3 regions of the Kluyvera sp. 142486 genome follow, and region 3 is predicted to be linked to each of the others. Evidence: riboswitches for the same ligand, from Rfam matches in the RefSeq annotation. Region 3 holds a riboswitch; each other region holds the start of a gene.
What was found. A riboswitch is a leader RNA that binds a small molecule or an ion and turns the genes downstream of it on or off. The one in region 3 is predicted to bind thiamine pyrophosphate.
Positions count from the first base shown of each region.

Region 1: it holds a riboswitch for thiamine pyrophosphate, as region 3 does, so the genes downstream of both, thiM (hydroxyethylthiazole kinase) here and thiC (phosphomethylpyrimidine synthase ThiC) in region 3, are expected to answer to the same signal.
Region 2: it holds a riboswitch for thiamine pyrophosphate, as region 3 does, so the genes downstream of both, thiB (thiamine ABC transporter substrate binding subunit) here and thiC (phosphomethylpyrimidine synthase ThiC) in region 3, are expected to answer to the same signal.

Region 1 is NZ_JBKHUI010000005.1:74,545-77,821, reverse strand. It holds gene ACLGE8_RS07660 (hypothetical protein) at 91-1,269, opposite strand; TPP riboswitch at 1,605-1,701, shown strand; gene thiM (hydroxyethylthiazole kinase) at 1,736-2,521, shown strand; gene thiD (bifunctional hydroxymethylpyrimidine kinase/phosphomethylpyrimidine kinase) at 2,518-3,277, shown strand, end outside.
Region 2 is NZ_JBKHUI010000009.1:142,666-145,942, reverse strand. It holds gene thiP (thiamine/thiamine pyrophosphate ABC transporter permease ThiP) at 1-1,103, opposite strand, end outside; gene thiB (thiamine ABC transporter substrate binding subunit) at 1,079-2,062, opposite strand; TPP riboswitch at 2,093-2,193, opposite strand; gene sgrR (HTH-type transcriptional regulator SgrR) at 2,229-3,277, opposite strand, start outside.
Region 3 is NZ_JBKHUI010000028.1:10,031-13,307, reverse strand. It holds gene thiC (phosphomethylpyrimidine synthase ThiC) at 1-1,256, opposite strand, end outside; TPP riboswitch at 1,340-1,449, opposite strand; gene rsd (sigma D regulator) at 1,624-2,109, opposite strand; gene nudC (NAD(+) diphosphatase) at 2,207-2,980, shown strand; gene hemE (uroporphyrinogen decarboxylase) at 3,021-3,277, shown strand, end outside.

The sequences.
Region 1 (3,277 bases), on a different contig from region 3:
TATGGATGTTCTTCATTGTACTTCGACTGGCATACCTCCGTGTATTAATCAACGAGGTGTCATCGCTGAAGTAACGGAATGGTTCATTGGCTAATTTATTTTGAAAACGGCATTGCCACGGAAAGAATAAATAATATTATTGGCATTGCGATCGTTGATGAAAAGACTAATGCCTTTGGCGATGATGTATTTGTTACTGTCATCTTTAATATATTTCATTTCACCATTTTCATTAATACTGTCGTAAGTGTATTTCTTAACCTCACCATAATTATTAACGTCGTTGAAAAACATAAAGTTCTTACAGATCGCCAGACTAATTAATTTGCCATCATAAGATGTCATGTAGACATCACAACCGTTGTTGATGGCTTTATTCAAGTCTTGTTTAACCTGGTTGGGGAGAAATCTTGCAGCAATACCGGGAGGTGTATTATCGGTTAAAAACTCTTTACCGTTGATAGAGAATTTATAATCGTTATCAGCATAGAAAGTGCTTCCACCCGGCTTGTTGAACTCTTCACCTGTATTATCTTTAATCGTACCATCGCTATATTGAGTGATGACAAGAGGAATCATCGCCCCTTTGCTATTAATAGCGCCGTAAGACAATGTCCAGGTTTTAACTGCGGTAGGAAGTACTACAGGGGCCTGCTTAGCTAAATTATCAATAACGGCCTCGCTCTCATCATTAGACTCGCTAGAATGATTTACAGGAACCGTAGCAGGCGCTGTGGTTGGTACAGGTCGATCTACATACACGGTTTTAGTGCCGCTGTTGCTCATCCCGATAAAGAATGCTACTACCCCCCCGATAGTCATCCAGGTCGCTAAATTTTTGAGGGTGTATTTTTTATAATGTAACTCCCTACGCAAGCGTACGATTTCGTTAGTCTGGTTACTCATCTGATCGTAAGCATTTTCTAATTCCGCTTTTACCTGATGTAATTCAGCAGAAGCTGAGCCAGAAGATGTCGCTATCTCTAACTCTGTCTTGAGTTGTTTAGCTCGTTGAAGGAGTTGATTATATTTTTCTACTAACTCGGTTTCACGTTGGCTAGAATTATGAGAGGGGGCCGCGCCTTCATAGATTTCAACATTAAATAGCTGTTCATAGGTTATACCTTCACCCTCCATTTTCTTTTTTGCCATACGGAAAGAGGTAGTCGCTTCTTCCATATTTGCATTCCTGAAAGCCAGGGCGAGCATTTTGGTAATTTTATTGATAGCACTTGCTGTAGCCATGATAAAACGTGGAACCCCCTCCATGTGTAGTCCTGCCATTAGAAGCAGAGTCACACAATGATTGTGTAATGGTTTCCCTTACAGGATAAGGTTGCTTGCTAGGGTATGAAGTATCTTAGGAAAGTTAATAGCTTTCTTCCAATCTTTTCCTATCACTTCGAAATAAAAACTTTCGTGTAGTTAAAAAAATTAAAAAGCCTCTAAAGAGGAAGATAAAAGTCTATAAATGTCATGCAAGTGCCTATTACATGATTACGCTATTCGAGATGTGATTAATCGAAATTTCTTGCGCCTCATCCATGCCCCCGGTTACACTAAGTAACTACAACTTTGTTGTTTATAAATTATTGTTTTATAACCAATTTGACTCGGGGTGCCCTTCCTTGTGAAGGCTGAGAAAAACCCGTACCACCTGATCTGGATAATGCCAGCGTAGGGAAGTCAGAGACCGTCTGGTCATTGCTTCTTCGCGTTTTGGCAGGAGCAAACCATGCAAGCCGACCTGCTAAGTCCCGCGCAATTTGCGCACACCGTACACCTTCTGCAGCAACATTCTCCCCTTGTTCACTGTATGACTAACGATGTCGTCCAGACCTTTACCGCCAACGTGCTGCTGGCGCTCGGCGCATCGCCAGCAATGGTTATTGATCCCGGTGAAGCCGCGCAGTTCTCGGCCATTGCCAGCGCATTATTGATTAACGTCGGCACCTTAACCCAGCCTCGTGCGCAGGCGATGCGGGCGGCGGTGGAGAGCGCGAACCGGGCGAGAACGCCGTGGGTGCTCGATCCAGTGGCGGTAGGCGCGTTGACGCTGCGCAGTGATTTCTGCCGCGAACTGGTGCAGATGAGCCCGGCGGCAATTCGTGGCAATGCCTCAGAAATAATGGCGCTGGCGGGCGAAAGCCAGGGTGGGCGCGGTGTGGATACCACAGATACCGCTGTGGCGGCGCTGCCGGCGGCGCAGAAACTGGCGCGCCAAAGCGGGGCGATTGTTGCGGTGACCGGCGAGGTTGATTATGTCACCGACGGTGAACGAACGCTGGCGGTGAACGGTGGTTCCCCATTGATGACTCGTGTGGTCGGCACCGGTTGCGCGCTCTCGGCCGTCGTGGCAGCGAGCTGTGCTTTACCTGGCGACCGCTTGCTGAACGTCGCGGGGGCCTGCGCGGTGATGAAGCGGGCGGGGCAGATTGCTGCGCAGGGACGAGGGCCGGGCAGCTTTGTTCCCGCGTTTCTCGATGCCTTGTACGTGATGCACGGGGAGGTCGCGGTATGAAACGTATTAATGCACTGACGATTGCCGGAACCGATCCTAGCGGCGGCGCGGGTATTCAGGCCGACCTGAAAACCTTCTCGGCGCTTGGCGCCTACGGCTGTTCTGTCATCACCGCGCTGGTGGCGCAGAACACCCGTGGCGTGCAGTCGGTTTATCGTATTGAACCTGACTTTGTCGCCGCGCAACTCGACTCCGTGTTCAGCGATGTGCGCATCGACACCACCAAAATTGGCATGCTGGCGGAGACGGATATCGTTGAGGCCGTGGCCGAGCGCCTGCAACGCTATCATATCCAGAACGTGGTGCTGGATACGGTGATGCTGGCTAAAAGCGGTGACCCGCTGCTTTCCCCATCCGCCGTTGAGACGCTGCGCCAGCGCCTGCTACCGCAGGTCTCTCTGATCACGCCAAACCTGCCGGAGGCCGCGGCGCTGCTTGATACGCCGCATGCTCGTAACGAGCGTGAAATGCTGGAGCAGGGACGAGCGCTGCGAGCGCTCGGCTGCGAAGCGGTGCTGATGAAAGGCGGCCATCTTGATGATGCTGAAAGCCCCGATTGGCTGTTTACCGCCGAGGGAGAAATGCGTTTCACCGCCCCGCGCGTGGTGACCAAAAATACCCACGGCACGGGCTGTACGCTGTCGGCGGCGCTGGCGGCATTGAGGCCGCGCCACGCAAGCTGGCAGGAGACGGTTCCTGTCGCCAAAGCCTGGCTGTCGCAGGCGCTGGCGCAGGCCGATACCTTACAGGTAGGCG
Region 2 (3,277 bases), on a different contig from region 3:
CCGGCCAGCGGCTGGTTGCGGGCGCGCAGCTCGCGGCTGCTCCACAGCAGCATCATGGTTAGCGCCACGCAGATAACTCCGGCGGCAATGGCGATGCGTAACGAGGTGCCCAGCGCTTGCCAAAGTACCGGCTGGGTAAAGACCTGGAACATGGATGGGTTGATGCCGTCAACCACCACCGCCAGCAGCGGGGGCAGCAGCAGCAGCAGGGTGAGGAGAATCAACAGTGTGTCGGTTACCCGGCTGTGCCAGCGGTCATCCGGGTCGCGCCAGCCGTGAACGTGGCTGTTGCCGACGGCAATCGCCCGGCTTAATCGTTGGCTTAATAGCACCAGCATCAGACAACACCCCATCTGAATCAGCGCCAGCATCGCTGCGCGTGCCGGATCATAATCAAAATTCAGCGACTGGTAGATAGCCAGCTCGATGGTCGTCGCGGAAGGCCCGCCGCCGAGTGAAAGCACGGTGGCAAAGCTGGCGAAGCAGAGCATGAAAATCAGGGTGGCGATGGGCAGGATCTGCCGACGCATCCACGGCCACTCCACCAGACGGAAGAACGGGGAGCCGCGCATTCCCAGTTGAGCAGCAAGCTGGCGCTGCTCGCCGGGGATCTGCTCCAGCGCCTGTAATAGCAGACGGGTCGCCATTGGCATATTAAAGAAGACGTGCGCCAGCAAAATGCCCTGCAGGCCGTAGGGCGAGAAGCTCCACTGCCAGCCAAGCCAGGCAAAAAGCTGGGCCAGCCAGCCCTGGCGACCGTATACGCTCAGAATGCCGAAGACGGCGACCAGCACCGGGAGAATCAGCGTCATCGCGCACAACCGCAGCAGCAGCGTGCGGCCTGGGAAACGCCGTCGGTAAAGCGCCCGGGCAAGGAAAATCGCGGGGACGACCGACAGCAGCGCCGACAGGAACGCCTGCCAGAAGGAGAAACGCACCACGTGCCACAGATAGCTATCGCCGAGCAGCGTTGACCACGACGTTTCCGGCGCGTTTAGCCACAGCGCCAGAAACGCCGCCAGCGCGACGGCAACCATCAGCGTGGTTGCCGTCAGCCCTGGATACAGCCAGCGAGGGATTAGCGGCTGGCTGCGCGAAGCCATGCGTTAATCCAGTTTTGACGTTCGGAGGCCACCTGCTGCGGGGTGAATTCCAGCGCAGTTTGCGGTTTCACCAGGCCATTAAAGCCTTCTGGCAGCGTGACGTTGGTCACCGGATACATCCAGTTGCCGGTTGGAATGGTGTTCTGGAAGGCCGGAGAGACCATAAACTTCAGGAACTCGTCAGCCAGTTTCTGCTGTTTGCTGGCTGCGGTTTTCGCTGCCACTTCCACCTGCAGATAGTGGCCTTCGCTAAAGTTCGCCGCCGCGTAGTTGTCCTTCTTTTCGTCGATAATGTGGTACGCCGGAGAGGTGGTGTAGCTCAGCACCAGGTCGCTTTCCCCTTTCAGGAACAGACCGTAGGCTTCACTCCAGCCTTTGGTGACGGTGACCGTTTTCGCCGCCAGTTTCTGCCAGGCTTCCGGGGCTTTGTCACCGTAGAGTTTTTGCATCCACAGCAGCAGGCCAAGGCCCGGCGTGCTGGTGCGTGGGTCTTCATAAATTACGCGCCATTTCTGGTCGCTCTCAACCAGTTCCTTCAGGCTTTTCGGCGGGTTCTTCAGCTTGTTTTTATCGTAGACGAAGGCGAAGTAACCGTAGTCGAACGGCACGAAGGTGTCGTTGTTCCAGCCGCCCGGTACGGTAACGGCGGTGGCGGGAACGTTGCTTTTAGCAAACAGCTTGGTGTCGGTTGCTGCCTGCAGCAGGTTGTTATCCAGCCCCAGCACCACGTCGGCTTTGCTGTTTTTGCCTTCCATGCGCAGACGGTTGAGCAGCGAAACGCCGTCTTCCAGCGCCACGTACTTCAGCTCGCAATTGCAGTCGGCTTCAAACGCTTTTTTCACCGCCGGGCCAGGGCCCCAGTCGGCGGCAAAGGAATCATAGGTGTAGACAGTCAGTACAGGTTTGGCGAGGGCCGGAGCGGCAACCAGCACCAGCAGGGGGAGTAATTTTTTGAGCACTTTGCACCTTTATAAAATGGTGGCAAAGGATTTTGAGTTAGCCTCAAATCCCTTCGCCGGGATTATCCGGATCAGGTTCGACGGGTATTTTCTCAGCTCGCGCACTCGGCGCAGCACCCCGTTGAGAACGGCACATTGTAATGATTACGTGAATAAATCAAAAGCCTTAAGGATCCGGCGGTGCAAACCAGGCCGATTTAAAGTCGAACCAGCCCAGGGTGTTCATGCGAACGCCGCGCATACTGCGCTGGCCTTGTAGCATCAGCCAGTGGTGGATCAGCGGTACAATGGACTGATTTGCCAGCAGACTTTGGCACCAGTCGGGCAGTGAAAGTTCTCCTATGCGCCAGCGCTGCGCGTCCTGCTCCCAGTCGATGGGAATACAGTGGCGGATCAGCGGCACTTCATAAAGGTAGGCAAAGATCGAGAAGTCGAGCGGTAGCGTAAAGTTGGCGCTGTTCAGCCAAATATCGCTGACCACTTCCCCGCGATGCCACTCGTCGTAATCCACTTCCTGAATAACCAGTTTGACCTGATGGGCCGCCAGCAGCGCTTCCATGATCTGACCGATCGTCCGGTGTTCAACGTGATCGCGGTAGTAGGTGAGGGTGACCGACTCAAGACCTGCCGGTTTCTCGCAGGCGTGGCTGCGGGCATGGTGCCATCGGGGCAGCAGGCCGTAGGCCGGGAACCAGTGGCTCTGGTGCTGCTCGCCCGCGTGATACAGCAGGTTGTTCGGGTGGAAAATGTGGCTCAGCCACTGACGTACCGCCGGGTTGTTGCCGCGTGAACTGCGCGCGTCAAACAGCAGATAGTAGCAGCCCTCTTCGAGGCGGCTTTCCACCGCTTTTTCGCTCTGGGTGGTACCCTGAAGCGTCAGGCCGCCGTTCGGCTCGTCGCTGATTTCCGGCAGCACCCAAACGTTCACCTCGTCAATCAGCGCCCGGAAACCGAAATAGTCATCAAACGCATGAATCTTCAGCTGGTTTTGATTGTTGCGGGCGACGGCATACGGCCCGGTACCCACCGGCATGCGCGAGAAATCGCTGAGCGATTGCCACTCACGCGGCAGAATCATCGCTGATACCTGGCCCAGCAGCCATGGCAGCCAGCGGTCGGGCTCGCTCAGATGGACATCGAGCGTCCAGGCGGTAGGGGAATGAATGCGCGTGATGTTGGAAAAGAGCGACAGCGTCATGCTGCGATGCAGTGAAC
Region 3 (3,277 bases):
TCGCCCAGCGTGTGCAGTTCGGAGAACTGGGCTTCGTCGTTGGCATCCTGAATGGAGCCCGGACGCAGACCGTCCCCCAGCGACAGCGATACGTCATAGGCGGCACAGATTTCACAGATTTCGCGGAAATGTTGGTAGAGGAAGTTTTCCTGGTGATGAGAGAGACACCATTTCGCCATGATGGAACCGCCGCGAGAGACGATACCGGTCAGGCGCTTGGCGGTCATCGGCACGTAGCGCAGTAGCACGCCCGCGTGGATGGTGAAGTAGTCGACGCCCTGTTCAGCCTGCTCCAGCAGCGTATCGCGGAACGCTTCCCAGGTAAGATCTTCAGCGATCCCGTTGACCTTCTCCAGCGCCTGATAGATCGGCACGGTGCCGATCGGAACCGGGCTGTTACGCAGGATCCATTCACGGGTTTCGTGGATATAGCGGCCGGTCGACAGGTCCATCACCGTATCTGCGCCCCAGCGGGTGGACCACACCAGTTTTTCCACTTCCTCTTCGATGGAAGAGGTCACCGCTGAGTTACCGATGTTGGCGTTCACCTTCACGAGGAAGTTGCGGCCGATGATCATCGGCTCAGATTCCGGGTGGTTAATATTGGCAGGAATGATGGCGCGCCCGGCGGCGACTTCATCACGTACGAATTCCGGCGTGATGTTCTCCGGCAGGCGTGCGCCAAAGGCCATGCCTGGGTGCTGGTGGCGCAATACTTCACTGCGAATACGCTCGCGGCCCATGTTTTCGCGGATGGCGATGAACTCCATTTCCGGCGTCACAATCCCCTGACGGGCATAGTGCAACTGAGTAACGCATTTACCCGCTTTGGCGCGCTTCGGCGTCAACAGGCCGTTAAAACGCAGATCGTCCAGCCCATCATCGGCCAGACGCTCTTTGGTGTAGGCAGAGCTACGGTCGTCCAGCTCTTCGCTATCGTCACGAGCGGCAATCCACGGCTGGCGCAGCTTGGCCAGACCCTGCTGAACGTTAATCGCGACGTCCGGGTCGCCGTAAGGGCCGGAGGTGTCGTATACCGGCACCGCTTCGTTTGCTTCGAACTGCGGGTTCTCTTTGTTGCCGCCAATCAGCGTCGGGCTGAGCTGAATTTCGCGCATCGGAATGCGGATATCGGGCTGCGAACCGGTGATGTAGATACGTTGGGAATTCGGGAACGCGGTGCCTTCCAGGGTATCGATAAAGTGTTGAGCCTGGGCGCGCTGCTCGCGGCGTGATGGTTTAGTAGTGACAGACATAGCTCATTCCAGATAAAAGTAAGGATATGGCTTGTCAGACGACGGATGAAGCAAGAGAGAAGATCGCCCCTGGGCGATGCGACTATAGATTGACTCTTGTTCCCTTCGCAGGTCTTAACCTGATCAGGTTCCGCGGATCCCGAATTAACGGTCTCAGCCCGTGCTTGCGCACTGGGCACTCCGACAAGAAGTAACCTCAAATGTACCCGTCATACTTCAAGCTGCAGGTGCGTTGGCTGCGCTCGCGCACCCCCCAGTCACGTACTTATGTACGCTCCTGGGGATGCACTCCCTTGCCGCCTTCCTGCAACTCGAAGTATTTAGGGTAGAGGTAATGAATGTAAACTACTCGTTAATGCGGCAAATCTCAAGCCGGGCGTTTTATTTCATCCTGGCCGAGCGCCTCGAAGGTCAGCATGATGAGCTGGTCTTCTAACAGAAAACGGGCCTCCAGCGCTTCCCCGATATCAGACAGCGCCTGCTGGAATTCATACACGTTATCCTGGTCGATAGCGTTCTCCAGCGTAGAGTCGTAGTAGTCCATAATTTGTTGGGTATTGGCGTCCAGCAGCGGCCAGATTTTGCTGGCGTTTAAAAGCGGACTGTCGCCTTCCATTTTATGGATAATGCGTTCATAAATACTGAAATGACCGGCGGACAGATAGTCGACCAGACGCTGACAAAAATCATCGAGCGCTTTTTCATTAAGACGCATGAACGATTCTTTGCCAGGCTTAAGGCCAACCAGATTGTAGTAAGCCACGAGCAGGTGCTTACGAATATTCAGCCAACGGTCGACCAGTTTGTGGTGTCCATGGATGCGCTCTTTTAGACTTTCTAACTGGTTTAACATAGGTTGACCCCGCATCGATAAGATTAAAATCTGCTCACGTCATTATGTAATAATAATGTTAACAACATGCCTGTGAAGCAAAGGTAGCGCAAGAGATATGGATCGTATAATTGAAAAATGGGATCGCGGCTGGTGGATAGTCAGCCACGAACAAAAATTATGGTTGCCCGGCGGGGAATTACCATATGGCGAAGCGGTAAATTTCGATCTTGTGGGTCAGCACGCACTCCAGATTGGCGAGTGGGAAAGTGACCCGGTGTGGCTGGTACAGCAGCAGAAGCGTCATGATATGGGCACCGTGCGCCAGGTTCTTGACCAGGACGTGGGCCTGTTCCAGCTTGCCGGGCGCGGCGTGCAGCTGGCGGAGTTTTATCGTTCGCATAAATTCTGCGGCTACTGCGGCCACACGATGCACCCCAGCAAAACCGAATGGGCCATGCTGTGCAGCCACTGCCGTGAACGCTACTACCCGCAGATTGCACCGTGCATTATCGTCGCCATTCGCCGTGACGACTCCATTCTCCTTGCCCAACACGTTCGCCATCGCAACGGCGTGCATACCGTGCTGGCCGGTTTTGTCGAGGTGGGCGAAACCTTAGAGCAGGCGGTGGCGCGTGAAGTGATGGAAGAGAGCGGTATTAAGGTAAAAAACCTGCGCTATGTCACTTCCCAGCCGTGGCCGTTCCCGCAGTCGCTGATGACTGCCTTTATGGCAGAGTACGACAGCGGCGATATCGTTATCGACCCCAAAGAGCTGCTTAACGCCAACTGGTATCGCTATGACGATCTTCCTCTCTTACCTCCACCGGGCACCGTCGCGCGTCGTCTTATCGAAGATACCGTGGCAATGTGTCGGGCTGATTACGACTGACATGTTACACTGCACGCATCAACGCTAAAGGAATGTAAACATGAGCGAACTGAAGAACGATCGTTATCTGCGTGCACTGCTGCGCCAGCCTGTAGATGTGACCCCGGTATGGATGATGCGCCAGGCAGGCCGCTATTTGCCGGAGTACAAGGCAACTCGCGCCCATGCCGGTGATTTTATGTCGCTGTGCAAAAACGCCGAGCTGGCCTGCGAAGTGACGCTGCAGCCGCTGCGCCGCTTCCCGCTTGATGCGGCGATCCTCTTCTCGGATATCCTGACCATCCCGGATGCGATGGG